2 regions of the Xenorhabdus bovienii SS-2004 genome follow, and region 1 is predicted to be linked to the other one. Evidence: predicted binding sites of a transcription regulator. Region 1 holds the regulator's gene; the other holds the start of a gene.
What was found. The regulator PurR, encoded in region 1, represses purine synthesis genes. The targets are predictions, from matches to a motif close to CANGCAAACGTTTGCNTG.

Region 1 (7,768 bases):
CAGGCCAAAGACTTGCTACAGCCGCAGGTGCTATTGCTGGTGGGATGGCTGGCCAGGGGATTGAAGGGGCCATCAATAAAACGAAAGGTGTCGAATTAGATATTCGCACTGATAGCGGAAGGAATATCGTCGTAGTACAGAAACAGGATCAAGTCGTCTTCAGCAAAGGCCAACGTGTCAAGATCGCTGACGGTGGAAATTCGACTACAGTATCGCCACTCTGACATTATTAGTTCACGTACAATCAAACCAAAAAAATCGCGGCTTGCCAGTATCTACTGGACCGCGATTTTCTCTTTATCGGTTAATTTTTATATTACCTGTTTATGCAATTGGCTAATATTCTTCTCAATCTTTTTTATTACAGAAGCAAGCAGAATTAACTCATCATGAGTAATTCCCTCCAAGATATCTTTCCTTGTAGAGCCAATAACACTGTCAACTTCTCTGATAAAAGTTTCCGATTCCTCGGTTAATTTGATTCTTTTCGCACGCCTGTCATTAGCACATGTGTGACGTGTAATCAGTTGCTTTTCTTCTAATTGATCCAGAGTCCTCACCAAAGAGGGTTGTTCGATACCAATAGCTTTCGCAAGTTGTATCTGTGACTGCTCTGGTGGTAACTGACTAATATTGTATAGAGTAACCCAATGTGTCTGAGTTAATTTCAACGGTTTCAAACGATGATCAATTAAAGCGCGCCAAACACGAACTAAACGTGCTAGGTCTGATCCCAATGTCAATTCCAATTACCCCTCCTTATAATTAGAGACTCATATAACATCAATGAATTATCCAATCAGTTTATTCATATGAATAATGGATACGCACCTATATCATGCTTACATTAGCAGAGTCAGGAATTTCGCTAATTACCTAATTAGTGTCGCGTTGGCTTGTTACTCAAAGTTGACATCTTCGTCGCCCTAAAGAGCGAAGTTTTACGGCGCACCGAATAAAATCGCGCATTAATCCACCAACGATATAAACTGTATAAAATAATCCTCTAGCTAAACTATTGTAATTTTAAATATCAAAAAAATAAATACAAACCCTAAAAATAGATACAGTTCCACTCGGTTAAAGTTCTATAAGAATAACCGCCATCCAAATACTAATCTATATATTTTTACATTAATATCATTTTTCTCTTACAACGATAGTTCATATTATAATAAATAACATTAAAAACAATAAGATAGAAAATAAGCTCTTTTATTGTTCAATAAGTAATACTTTGATAAGAAAATTTTATCGAAACACGGTAATTAGTCAACATGAACGATATTTAAAAATGACCTATGTTAAATAAAAAGCGTGTAATATAAATTATACATCATTTAATACTAGTAATATTTCTTATTTTTAAGGTAATAATAAACTATTATTCATGTAAGTGTTTTTTTTAAACAAATCAGTGAAAAATCAAAATAATTCAGGTTAATTCAGGTTAATATCGTATTTTTTCCTTAATTCTTTAAATTATTTAGATGACTTTAATAACATAACCTAAATATTTCTATTTTTTGTCTATCGGATAATTTCATCCACATAAACCACCCTTCTCTGCTCCGATAACATCCTCGGCAAAAACCACGGGAATCAGATTCACAACCCCCTTTGCAAGGGGTTGGAATAGCGAAAAACTCTAATTGTTCAGCCATCTAATCCTCCTGTATCTAGACCTACCAAGCACTTACCCTGTGAGAATTGACATACTGACGCAGGATAAGAACAATTGTGATAATTTAAAATTAAATAGTAATAGTATGAAATAATATATGAAAGTTGAAAGGACAAATTGAATTATTTTATCTATACAAGTTATAGTTATAGCTAACCACACATATGTAGTTAATGAGCGAAATTTCGCCATAATATTATCCCAAATAAGGACTTTCCTAAATAAGGATATTTCGCAATAAAATTATAAAGTTCAAGAGGTAATTATGCGTTTACTCCATACCATGATCCGTGTTGGCAACATGCAGCGCTCGATTGATTTCTATACTCAAGTGATGGGTATGCGTCTACTTCGCACCAGCGAAAATCCAGAGTATAAATATTCCCTCGCTTTTGTCGGTTATACCGATGAAAGCCAAGGTGCAGTCATTGAGTTAACCTATAATTGGGATGTTGAAAGCTACGAAATGGGAACCGCATTTGGGCATATTGCCTTGGGTGTGGACGATGTTGCGGCAACTTGTGAGCGCATCAAGCTCTCTGGTGGAAATGTGACTCGCGAGGCTGGACCTGTCAAAGGCGGAACAACAGTCATCGCGTTTGTTGAAGATCCCGATGGCTATAAAATCGAATTAATCGAAAACCAAAGCGGCAGTAGTGCATTAGGAAATTAACTATTTCTACATGCAAAGGGCATTCCCCATGCCCTTCATTTCTAAATTGGATAGGCATTACTTCTGCAATACATGCCAAATTTTGTCATAATATCCACTATCATGAAGTTAAGAACTGAATCAGATGTCTAATAAAAAAGATCAAAACATGCTAAGTGGACGTTTTCGTGGCTACTATCCTGTTGTCATTGATGTAGAAACCGGTGGTTTTAATGCACAGACAGATGCTTTACTTGAAATCGCAGCAATTACTTTAAAGATGGATGAAGAGGGTTGGCTGATGCCAGCTGACACACTGCATTTTCATATTGACCCCTTTGAAGGCGCTAACCTTGACCCAGCAGCGCTGGCATTCACAGGGATTGATCCGACCAATCCATTGCGGGGAGCAGTCAGTGAATACACCGCATTACATGCCATTTTCAAAATGATCCGCAAAGGTATGAAAGACAATAATTGCAACCGCGCGATTATAGTCGCCCATAATGCCAGTTTTGATCACAACTTTGTCATGGCAGCAGCAGAGCGTTCTGGTTTGAAACGTAACCCATTTCACCCTTTCGCCACTTTTGATACCGCAGCTCTGAGTGGTTTGGTGCTCGGCCAAACAATCCTGGCCAAAGCCTGTATCACAGCGGAAATACCATTTGACAGCAATCAGGCTCATAGCGCGCTGTATGATACAGACCGGACTGCCCTGCTGTTCTGTGAACTCGTTAACCGCTGGAAACGACTAGGCGGCTGGCCATTACCTTCCCCAAATAACGAATCCTGATAAATCAAGCCCCATACCTACTGAAGATGTATGGGGCTTTAACCATTATTCACCAAAATGATAAATTATTCGCTATCGCAGCCTGCCTGTTCACGGTACTTGTCAGCAGTATCTTTGATCAACGCTTGTAATTCACCACTCTGATACATTTCAATGAGAATGTCACAACCACCTACCAACTCACCATCTACCCAAAGCTGAGGAAATGTCGGCCAGTTTGCATATTTAGGCAATTCTGCACGGATATCAGGATTTTGCAGGATATCTACGTAAGCAAAACGTTCACCACAGGCAGACAGCGCCTGAACCGCCTGAGCAGAGAAACCACAGTTTGGCAGCTTTGGGGAACCTTTCATGTACAGCAAGATTGGATTTTCTTTGATCTGGCGTTCTATTTTTCCAATAGTCGTTGTTTCTTCAACCGGGCGTTCGTTTTTCTCAATACTCATCATTTTTACTTCCTTAAACCACAAGCGCTGTTTATCAGCATCAGAAAAGATTGATTCAGAATACCACTTTCTACCGCGAATTTTCTACCGCGAACTTTCTTATGTAACTTTTATGTTGCAATCTGCTATAGATGGCTATGTGATGCTTTCATCCCCTGTGATCGTTTACAATCAGTACTACAGTTCAGTTCCACTCCAAATCGCAGTTAAGTCGTATCTTTTTCCCTGTTATTTAGCTGAAAAGTTGTTAAGATAATTATCAAAATAGCAACATGATAATAAGCTTGAATTTGCTCTGCCCATGGTTGTCACCTTGTTAACCATGGCTTGTAGAGCCAAAAACCCGATATTAAAAAGGAGCATGCAATGTCTTTTGAATTACCAGCATTACCTTATGCCAAAAATGCCCTGGAACCACACATTTCAGCCGAAACTCTGGAATATCATTACGGCAAACATCATAACGCCTACGTTGTGAACCTGAACAATCTGGTTAAAGATACCGAATTTGCCGGAAAATCACTGGAAGAAATCATCAAAACATCCGAAGGCGGCATCTTCAATAACGCAGCACAAGTCTGGAATCACACTTTCTACTGGAATAGCCTGTCACCAAACGGGGGTGGTGAACCAACTGGAAAAGTTGCAGACGCTATTAACAGTGCTTTCGGCTCTTTTACTGAGTTCAAACAGCAGTTTACTGATGCTGCACTGAAAAATTTTGGTTCGGGTTGGACATGGCTGGTCAAGAAAGCTGATGGTAGCGTGGCTATCGTCAATACTTCCAATGCCGCAACTCCATTGACTGGTAAAGATAAACCTGTACTGACAGTTGATGTTTGGGAACACGCATATTACATCGATTACCGTAATGCGCGCCCTCAATATCTGGAGCATTTCTGGGCTCTGGTCAACTGGAAATTTGTTGAAGAAAATCTGGCTTAAGTTTTCTGAGATAAACGCTCAAGCCAGTTTGAAATAGCAAGGGTAGACTTTCCCAATTCCATAAGTCTTGGATAGCGAAAGTTTACCCTTAAAACAAAAGCAGGCGACGCTGCCCTTCAATTTTTTCTAGACCAGGCAAAGACTTGCTAGAGTAACAATCATTACTAATGCGCTACTGGCAGTCAATAATCCCAACTTCAAATCTATATCCATAAAACCCTCAATGTGAAAACTAAGGCCCCGCAATACCATAAACTTTAAATGGTTATTCACCCTATTACATAAAAAGCATCATTTGACATTTAGTGCATATACTTTATAGCATCGATTATTGCTTTCACTTTTGAGCTAGATCAGACAAAATTCAAGGTTTACCGCTAAATTATTGCCAGCCTTCATCCTATATAAATATACTGGCAAACGATTAACAAAGATCTATAAATTTAGACCATAAGGTCAGGAGTCTTTTTTATCATGGCAACGATTAAAGATGTGGCTAAACGCGCTGGTGTTTCGACCACAACCGTATCCCATGTTATCAATAAAACCCGTTTCGTCGCCGAAGATACAAAAATCGCAGTTTGGGCTGCCATAAAAGAATTAAACTATTCTCCCAGCGCCGTTGCTCGTAGTTTGAAGGTTAACCACACCAAATCCATCGGATTACTGGCAACTTCAAGTGAGGCACCTTATTTTGCCGAAATCATAGAATCCGTTGAAAATAGTTGCTATAGCAAAGGCTATACGTTGATTTTGTGCAATTCTCACAACAATCTCGACAAGCAGAAAGCTTATCTCGCAATGCTCGCTCAAAAGCGTGTGGATGGTTTACTGGTAATGTGTTCAGAATATCCTGAACAACTTTTGGGTATGCTAGAAGATTATCGCAATATTCCCATGGTGGTCATGGACTGGGGTGAATCTAGAGGAGATTTCACCGATGCGATTATCGATAACGCTTTCCATGGTGGTTATTTGGCCGGCCGCTATCTTATTGAACGCGGTCACCGTGATATTGCTTCCATTCCTGGACCATTAGCAAGAAATACAGGTGGCGGGCGTCATCAAGGTTTTCTCAAGGCACTGAAAGAGGCAAATATTGACATTCGGAATGAATGGATTGTGCAGGGCGATTTTGAGCCTGAATCTGGCTATCAAGCTATGTATCAGATCCTGAATCAGAAACATCGCCCCACAGCCGTTTTCTGTGGTGGCGATGTGATGGCAATGGGTGCAATCTGTGCAGCCGATGAGCTAGGTTTACGTGTCCCTCAAGATATTTCCATCATTGGTTATGACAATATTCGCAATGCACGCTACTTCACGCCAGCGCTGACAACCATCCACCAGCCCAAAGAACGCTTGGGACAGATGGCCTTCTCGATGTTACTGGACAGGATCATCAATAAACGTGAAAATGTACAAACTATCGAAGTGCATCCGCGTCTTGTTGAGCGTCGATCTGTTACAGATGGGCCTTTCATCGATTATCGCCGTTGACGATCAGTCCTCCTGCAACCATTCAGCATTAAGTGTTTCACTATCTCCAAGATAATCAAGCAACCAGCTTAATGCTGGTGAATGGCTTTTTTGCGACCATGCCAAGCAACATGGGCTATCAGGCAATGGTTGTTCAAGCTCAAGTGCGATCAATTTTCCGCGGCGGATAAGTGGTAATGCACGATGCTTGGGCACCATTCCTACACATAGACCATCCATCAGGCAAGCCAACCCAATATCCCAATCAGGCACAATCAATCGCCGTTGATTATCCAAAGCCCATGTATCACGCTTGGGCAGGCTGCGAGAAGTATCTTCCAGGCATAAACTGGAATAAGCTCGCATCTGGTCGTCATGCAATTTTTCTGCTATCGAAACCAGTTCATGTGCAGGGCTAGCAACGCATAACCACGGCATAAACCCCATATCCCTGAAACTGTATCGTTCTCCGACCGGAGAAGCGCGGGTGGCACCAATGGCGACATCAACCCGTCCATCTACCAGTGCATCCCACACACCATTAAAAACTTCAGGATAGATAAGCAACTCAATATCTGGAAAATGCCGGTAAAAATCCAGAATAAGTTGGAGCGTTCGTTCAGGTTTTACAACTTGATCAACGGCAATGCTGAACTGCCCTCTCCAACCATTAGCCACCTGCTGACATTGATGGCGAGTGTGATGCATTTTTTTGATAACAGAACGAGCTTCTTTAACAAAAATACCTCCCGCTTCCGTTAATTCTACATCACGGTGACGACGCTCAAATAAAGGTACAGCCAACCATTCTTCGAGTTGTTTTACCGTATAGCTGATAGCAGAAGGGACACGATGAAGTTCTGATGCAGCTGCACTGAAACTTCCTGTTCTGGCTACAGCATCAACAACTTCCAGCGAGTATTCAGACCACATATTTATTCCTTTCAATTTTTTTCATAACATGATGCAAATATTACCGTTTCACAAGTAAAAATCATGCCATATAGAATAAGCCTTGTATCTTCTTATCAATTACCACACCAAGTTATTAACACAATGACAACAAATAAAAATTCCATTTCATTCATGTTTTATCTCGCTGGCCTGAGTATGCTCGGCTATTTGGCTATTGATATGTATCTACCTGCTTTTGGAGTAATGAAAACAGAGTTAAATACATCAGAAAGTGCTATCAGTGCGAGTCTCAGCATTTTTCTTGGCGGTTTTGCCTTTGCTCAGTTGTTATGGGGGCAACTGTCTGACCGATTAGGAAGAAAGCCTGTTCTTATTATCGGCTTATCTCTGTTTTCCATTAGCTGTCTAGGTATGCTCTGGATAACTGATTCCACTCAACTGCTTGTATTGAGATTTCTTCAAGCGGTTGGAGTCTGCTCTGCGGCAGTTTGCTGGCAGGCTTTAGTTGTCGATCGGTATGATCCTGAACGTACTAAACGTGTTTTTGCCATGATAATGCCTCTGGTTGCCCTTTCCCCTGCACTCGCTCCTTTGGTCGGTGCATGGCTATTGTCACACGTTGGCTGGAAAATCATTTTCCTTGTCTTGATGGCTGTAACACTTTTACTGCTGATACCCACATTTTTCCTGACCAATAAACACAAAGCTATCGATACCGACTCTGATAAAAAGGGAGTTTCTTTCTTTACCTTATTGAAATCCCCAATATTCAGTGGAAATGTACTAATTTATGCTGCTTGCAGTGCTGGTTTTTTTGCTTGGCTAACTGGCTCACCAACAATTCTGGC
Region 2 (7,768 bases), 540 kb from region 1:
CTGGAATTTGCCACGGGCCAATCATTTGGTCACGAGCAACCATCCCAGTAATTGAACGATCGCCAATCGTAATCAGGAATGTTTTCTCTGCCACTGCCGGTAAGTGCAAGACTCGTTTTACTGCTTCAGCTAAATCAATATCTCTGCGTTCTAAACTATGACCCTGCGCTTTCAGGGTCATCACATTTTTCAGCATCTTTGGCGTCTTGCCGAGTAAAACATCCAGCGGCATATTGATAGGTTGATTATCAAAATGATTGTCATTCAGTAGCAAATGACGTTCTTCCGTCGCCTCTCCAATCACTGCGTACGGAGCACGTTCACGACGGCAGATTTCCTCAAACTGTACAAGTTGTTCTGGTGCCACTGCCATGACATAACGTTCCTGAGATTCATTACACCATACCTGCAATGGACTCATTCCCGGTTCATCATTGAGAATGTTGCGCAACTCAAAGCGACCACCCCGGCCGCCATCGCTGACTAACTCAGGCATTGCATTTGACAACCCACCCGCACCCACATCATGAATGAACAAAATCGGATTTTTATCCCCTAATTGCCAACAACTATCGATCACTTCCTGACAACGTCGTTCCATTTCTGCGTTGTCACGCTGCACTGATGCAAAATCCAGCTCTGCATCAGATTGGCCTGATGTCATTGAGGAAGCAGCACCGCCACCCAAACCGATATTCATGCTTGGGCCACCCAGTACGATCAGCTTCGCGCCAATAGAAATATCGCCTTTCTGGATATGTTCTTCACGGATATTCCCGATCCCTCCCGCCAGCATGATGGGCTTGTGATAACCACGCAATTCTGCGCCATTATGGGAATTCACCTTTTCTTCATAAGTTCTGAAATACCCTAGCAACGCTGGACGCCCAAATTCATTGTTGAATGCGGCACCTCCCAACGGGCCTTCCAGCATGATATCCAGCGCACTGACAATCCGATCAGGCTTACCGAAATCTTCTTCCCACGGTTGTTCAAATCCGGGAATTTTCAGATTAGATACCGAAAAACCAACCAATCCGGCCTTGGGTTTTGCACCTCGCCCTGTTGCCCCTTCATCCCGAATTTCCCCGCCTGATCCCGTTGCCGCACCGGGCCAAGGAGAAATGGCGGTTGGATGGTTATGTGTTTCAACTTTCATCAATATGTGGGCGGGTTCCTGGTGGTAATCATACACACCACTTTCAGGATGAGGGAAAAAGCGCCCAATCTGCGAACCTTCCATCACGGCGGCATTGTCTTTATAAGCAGAGAAAACATAATCCGGCGTCTGTTCAAACGTGTTTTTGATCATCTTGAACAGTGAATTAGGTTGTTCCTGACCATCAATCACCCAATCCGCATTGAAAATTTTGTGGCGGCAATGCTCAGAGTTCGCCTGCGCAAACATGTAGAGTTCAACATCAGTCGGGTTGCGGCCTAATGTCTGAAAGGCTCTCACCAGATAATCAATTTCGTCTGCTGCCAAAGCCAATCCCAATTCAATATTGGCTGATTCCAATGCAGCACGCCCTGACTGCAAGATATCGATCTGTTTCAGTGGTGCAGGCTGTTGGTGAGAAAACAGGGCTTCAGCCTGTTCAGATTGAGTGAACACACTTTCCATCATTCGATCATGCAGTAATGCAGACAGCTCCTGCCACTGCCCATCGCTCATTTCATCACTCTGGATATAATAGGCAATCCCCCTTTCCAAGCGGGTAATCTGTTTCAGACCACAATTGTGCACAATCTCTGTCGCTTTCGATGACCAGGGAGATATCGTGCCCGGACGAGGAGTCACCAGCAATAGTTGACCTTTAGGGTCATGTTCATCCAAAGAGGGGCCATATTTTAATAACCGATTTAATTTCTCCCGCTCATCTCCTGTGATAGGCGAATTAATTTCTGCAAAATGCACATATTCCGCATAAATCTCTGTAACGGGAAGCTGCTGATCTTGGCACTGGGAAAGGAGCTTAGTAATACGAAACGCTGATAAAGCGGGCGATCCACGCAGAATTTCCATAGTAATAGGTTCTCTCATCTTAGAAGCAAAGCCTGACTGATGCCACAGGGGGAAACGCCGACATTATAGAGGAATGTTTCCTTTGACGAAACCGTTTGCGTGACTGTTATTCAATCGAATAATACAATTAGTAGAATTTAAAAATTGATTCAATAAGGTTGCACATCCCAGTTTTGTTACGCAAAATGCTCAATTACTGGAAATTTAACCATTCTATATTTCACATTTCTTACGGAACCTACCGCACTGACGAGAGATAACTATTTGAGCAATATCAAGATAAATTATTTTGTCATCGTCATTATCGCGCTCCTCTCTGCTGCAATCATTGGCCGTAATATCAGTTGGCCCAACAAACAGCAGGAGCAGATAAACAGGATTCTGGCACGGGGAGAGCTTCGGATTAGTACCATCAGCTCCCCTCTGATTTCTGCGAACAGCAAAAATGAAGCAACGGGGTTTGACTATGAATTAGCCAAACGGTTTGCTGAATATCTAGGCGTAAAACTTGTCATTCATTTTCGCACTAATATTAACCAGATTTTTGATGACTTAAACAACGATAACGCAGATTTTCTCGCTGCTGGCCTTATTTATAATGAGGAGCGGTTAGACCAGGCACGCATTGGCCCTGCCTATTATTCAGTCTCACAGCAACTGATTTACCGCAAAGATACACCCCGCCCACGCACGTTTGGCGATTTAAACGGCACACTGGTTGTCACTGAAGGATCTGCCCATGCCAGAGAACTCAAAAAATATAAAGAAGAGTCTTATCCCAATTTAACTTGGGAAGATACATCACGCGATAACACACTAGAACTACTTGAGCAGGTGTCCGAAGGCAAAATTAACTATACGATCAGCGATTCGATCAGTTTTTCTCTGCAACAGCGTATTCATCCTAATTTGGCCCTTGCTTTTGAAGTAAATGGGGAACGTCCTCTGACTTGGTATTTGAAGCGCAGTGATGACTATACCCTTTACTCTGCTATGCTCGATTTTTTCAATCAGATGTCAGAAAACGATGTGATACCACAGCTGGAAGAAAAGTATTTCAGCCATATCTACCAATTCGATTATTTTGATACTATTTCATTCATTCGCGCTATCAATAGCACATTACCGATATATCAGCCTATTTTTGAGAAATACGCTGGCTCACTTGACTGGCAATTAGTTGCAGCCATCGCATGGCAAGAGTCACATTGGAACCCGCAGGCAACTTCACCCACAGGTGTTCGCGGTATGATGATGCTTACTCGCCCGACCGCAGAATGGGTCAAGATCAGTGATCGACTTGATCCGGAGGAAAGTGTAAAAGGGGGTATGGTTTATCTGCATTATCTGATGGAGCGGTTGCCGAAAACCATTCCTGAAGATGAACGTATCTGGTTCGCCCTAGCTGCTTATAACATGGGTTATGGGCATATTCTCGATGTCCGGAAACTCACGGCAGAACAAAAAGGTAATCCTGACCGTTGGCTGGATATCAAATCTCGCCTTGATCTGTTAAGCAAGAAAAAATTCTATACCAACACAACATATGGCTATGCCCGCGGACATGAAGCATATCGCTATGTCGAAAACATTCGGCGTTATTACCAGAGTCTGGAAGGGTACTTGCGAGCAAAAGATAAACACAGCAAGAAAGCAGAATATGAAACACCGATTGATAAGATCATCGTGCCTCTTTCAGATAGGGAAGGAAATAAAGCCGTGGTTAATGAAAAAACGCCGGAAGTCAAAACACCGACGTAATCTCAAAAAGTTCCTTAGCAAGAACCGACTATAGCGTTTCCTGCTGTTGTATTTTTAGTTTTTTTAATGCCTTATGCTGTTCTCTGCGTTGTTTAAAGAACGTACTCAACATCGTGGCACATTCTTGCGCCAGTACGCCAGCCGTGATTTCAATCTGATGATTCATGCCCGGATGCCGTAGGATATCAATCAATGACCCGGCTGCGCCGGTTTTCATATCACTTGCACCATATACCAGCCGCTGTATCCGGCTATGCACCATCGCGCCTGCACACATAACACAGGGTTCCAGAGTGACGTATAGGGTTGTATTCAACAAACGGTAATTCTGCAATTCGATGCCACCACGCCGCAGAGCAATGATTTCTGCGTGGGCAGTGGGATCATGCTCGGTAATCGGATGATTATAGCCTTCTGCAATAATTTTATTATTGGCAACCAGCACAGCCCCGACGGGAATTTCGTCCTGAGATTGTGCCTGCATTGCCAGCTCCATTGCCCGCCGCATCCAGTATTCATCACTATATATTTCTGTCACTACAAGTTCTCTTACTTATGAAAATCTCGCTAATTATAACTGTTAGTCATTAATATTGATTCACTCATCTCAATTTGCTTATGTGACCTGAATTTCATTCAAAAAAGCCTCAAGAAAGTGTTCCATGCGTTCTGTCCTTTCACGAGCCATTTGTCTACCCGTTTCCGTTTGAAAGCCAGATTCTATTTTCAATATCTTGGTATAAAAATGATCGAGCGTATAGGCAGAGTCATTATATTCACGGTGTTTTGCCAGAGGATCGTGAAAATTATACAGTGCGGAACCCATACGACCGGCAATGTAAAAACAACGAGCAACACCAACCATTCCAATGGAATCCAATCGATCAGCATCTTGTACAATTTTGGCTTCCAATGTTCTGGGAGTTAAACCGGCTGAGAAACTATGAGCTTCAATGGCATGGCAGACAGCAGCGATATCTTCTCCACCCCACCCTAAATTTTTCAGTATCAATGCGGCTTTTTCTGCGGCCATATGAGAAGCAAGATGTCGATTGGGATCATTTTTTTCAACACTGACGCAATCGTGTAATAAAACTGCGGCCAATACCCACTGTAAATTTCCAGATTCAACCTCACAAATTCTCTTCGCGTTTCGCCATACTCGATGCAAATGGGCAATATCATGAGCGCCATAATCACCTTCTACTGCAATAGGCAAAAGTTGTTGGGCTAAATCTTCAAATGGTGAAAAAAATAACATAGACAAAACCTCTCAATGAATGAAAATTAAAGGACAACTATCCATGTTGACAGGCCTTAACCATCTGACACTAGCAACCTCAAATCTTGAGCATAATCTCAATTTCTATATAAACCTGTTAGAGTCTACTCCCCATGTCCGCTGGTGAGGGAGAATCAATTTATCTTCTCGCCACTGACGAACATCAACTTGGAGCCCGTCCATGTTGGTTCCCTTGCAAGTTGCCTTAATACATTGCGTAAAACACCTTACAAAGGATTAGAGTGGTATTAATGTCTCCCCATCAATACCCACTACTGGACTGCTGCCTCCATAAATGTGCAGCCACAAGAGCCTTCCAAGGAGAAAACCCTGACAGCCATGCTTCTGTTTGCTCAGCGTTGACCTTGTCTTCCTGCCTGAGTAAATATTGGAGGTTGCGCCTTACAGCTACATCGCCATGTAGTGAACCATTTAAATAATTAAATCCGCGCGACAAAGCGTAATTGATTGTCCACATACCAATTCCTTTAATGGCGAGCAGATTATCCGTAAGCCGTTTAATTCCACCTTCTATTATGGCTAATTTCAACTCACCCGAATCAATTAATTGGCTAACATTCAGCAACGCATTGGCTTTACTGACAGAAAAACCACATTGGCGTAGATCGTGTTCTGAACACTGAATTATTTGCTCATGAGTCGGATGACACAACAATCCTGAAGAATGTTTAACGCCAATAGCCTGAATAAATCGCCTACGGATAGAAATTGCCGCACTTAAGCTAATTTGCTGACCAATGATTGCCCAACTAAGTGCCTCAAAAGGTGTTGCTGACTGATAAATTCGTAACCCCGCCTGTCTGGTAACCAACTCGCCAATAACCGGATCAGCTTGATACATAGATTCAAATTCTTCAACAGGCTGCAACAATCCCAGCATATGTGAAGCTAGCATGGATAAAGCCTCCTCGGATTGATGTGCGTCATCACCATCAACCTCAAGCTGAATCTGCGCCCGGTGTTTATTAATAGATACAGTCAGTAAAGCCGGATTTCCGTGCCAAATAATTCCCTTTTTCATTCGACTTTGTTGCACTATTTCAGAAGCACCCTTTTCATCTCTGTGATGAAAGGCCAAAAAATCTTGAACGTGATAATTACTCGGTAATATTATTTCCGTAAAAGAGCTTAGTTTCATGACAAAAACTCCAGAGACACACAGAATCGAAAGATATTATCACAATCATTCACAACAACTTAGTTGGAAGAAAGCCTATAATTATCCACCGTATCCCGTAATCCGAGATTATTAACAAACTCCGGTTTGTTCGGAATGTCTGCGCCGTTCTGGTTCTTCTCCAGACGAGAATTAGCATTCTGATTTGCATTGGCCGCACTTTGGTTCGCGGTGTTTGCGTTGGTGATAGCGTTTCCGGCATCTGTTCTTGCTTGGTTATCGCGCCTTGGCAATATCCATCGTGATCATAAATCGTTCTTCATCAGGATGTTTCTTGTCGTTAAAGCATCCCAAATTCATCATAATTTGATATTGATCACCAGCTCTCCAGTAGGTTGTTTCAGAACATTTTAAACTGCGAAGTTGGGTTCGCAATTCTGGCGTATTAGCCAGAGGTGGGAACGTCCTATCATAAACAGGTATCCAACCTGCTTTACGCCACTGATTTTGTAAATCTAGTACAATTTTGATCACATCATCGAAGAGTAATGGCTCAATTTGTGGAGATATGCGTACACTCTCGATTATTCCATTATTATACTTAACAACAAAAAACCGGGCAGCTGGTGTCATAAATCCATATTTTGGATCGGTAAAACGTAAGCGTGCGTCCATTTTTGGAACGTTATACCAAATTTTACCTGGAAGAGCGGGATTAATAGCAGCACTGGAACGTTGTCGCATATCTTCGTAAGGTTCACCAATCATTAGGGCTATCTCAGGTTCATGAGAATAAAAGATTTGGTAAATGTAGATACCTGCCAGCCCTAGAATGACGAATAACACGAAGATTAAGCCACCGTGCCGCCAGTCTATACGCTGTAAGAGATTCATTTTACACCTCTCCCTGCCTCAATATCTTGTAAAGATTTTTCAATCAAATGCCGGTCTCTACCACGCAGCAATTCATCAAAACGCTCCGCTGCATTAAGTACGAAAGGCATACGCTGATCTGCATCGGCAAGATTAGCCACATCATCGCTAAATTTGATAGTTCTTTCATTATCAATGAATTGGCATTGACTAGCCAACGTTAACTCAACAGGTTGTGCCACATTATCAGGTAAAAAGCCTGTGACATAGGAGAATTGGTTACCCCACAAGAACACTATTAATTGCTCGTCACTGTACATTGTGGTTTGCAATATATTGATTTGCTCGTGATAGGCGAGATGTACAACACCTTGAGCAATATTTCCTGCTTCTATCGCCTCAAAAGCGAGTAGAATATCGTCATAGGGAAGGCCAAACTTCAAATTATTTTGTCCTATTGGCCACAATATTGGAAATTGGCTATTACCGTAGATATCTTGGCGTAAATTTAGGCAAGTTTTGAGGTCTTCCAATCCACGTTGCTTGCAGAAAGCATGAAGCTGGTATACATCCAAAAATAGCGTCGTATTTCCCAGTGCCATCTTTTCATACACATAGTTGAATGAATACTGTGACAAACTTGATATTCCCTGAAGGCCGGGTACATAGGAAGATATTGATAATCTAT

Region 2: purL (phosphoribosylformylglycinamidine synthase) is a predicted target of PurR. The motif match lies at 2,111-2,128, and genes of this name have one in related genera.

The regions. Positions count from the first base shown of each region.
Region 1 covers NC_013892.1:2,462,970-2,470,737, forward strand. The annotation lists gene XBJ1_RS10515 (glycine zipper 2TM domain-containing protein) at 1-224, shown strand, start outside; gene slyA (transcriptional regulator SlyA) at 312-749, opposite strand; partial or broken gene XBJ1_RS19895 (DUF1289 domain-containing protein) at 1,503-1,664, opposite strand; gene gloA (lactoylglutathione lyase) at 1,950-2,357, shown strand; gene rnt (ribonuclease T) at 2,482-3,132, shown strand; gene XBJ1_RS10535 (Grx4 family monothiol glutaredoxin) at 3,198-3,581, opposite strand; gene sodB (superoxide dismutase [Fe]) at 3,948-4,526, shown strand; gene purR (HTH-type transcriptional repressor PurR) at 5,001-6,026, shown strand; gene punR (DNA-binding transcriptional activator PunR) at 6,030-6,938, opposite strand; gene punC (purine nucleoside transporter PunC) at 7,062-7,768, shown strand, end outside.
Region 2 covers NC_013892.1:3,005,710-3,013,477, forward strand. The annotation lists gene purL (phosphoribosylformylglycinamidine synthase) at 1-2,026, opposite strand, end outside; gene mltF (membrane-bound lytic murein transglycosylase MltF) at 2,291-3,787, shown strand; gene tadA (tRNA adenosine(34) deaminase TadA) at 3,816-4,325, opposite strand; gene XBJ1_RS12880 (HD domain-containing protein) at 4,404-5,048, opposite strand; gene XBJ1_RS12885 (DNA-3-methyladenine glycosylase family protein) at 5,332-6,228, opposite strand; gene XBJ1_RS22585 (hypothetical protein) at 6,288-6,500, opposite strand; gene XBJ1_RS12890 (hypothetical protein) at 6,484-7,101, opposite strand; gene XBJ1_RS20040 (DUF2515 family protein) at 7,098-7,768, opposite strand, start outside.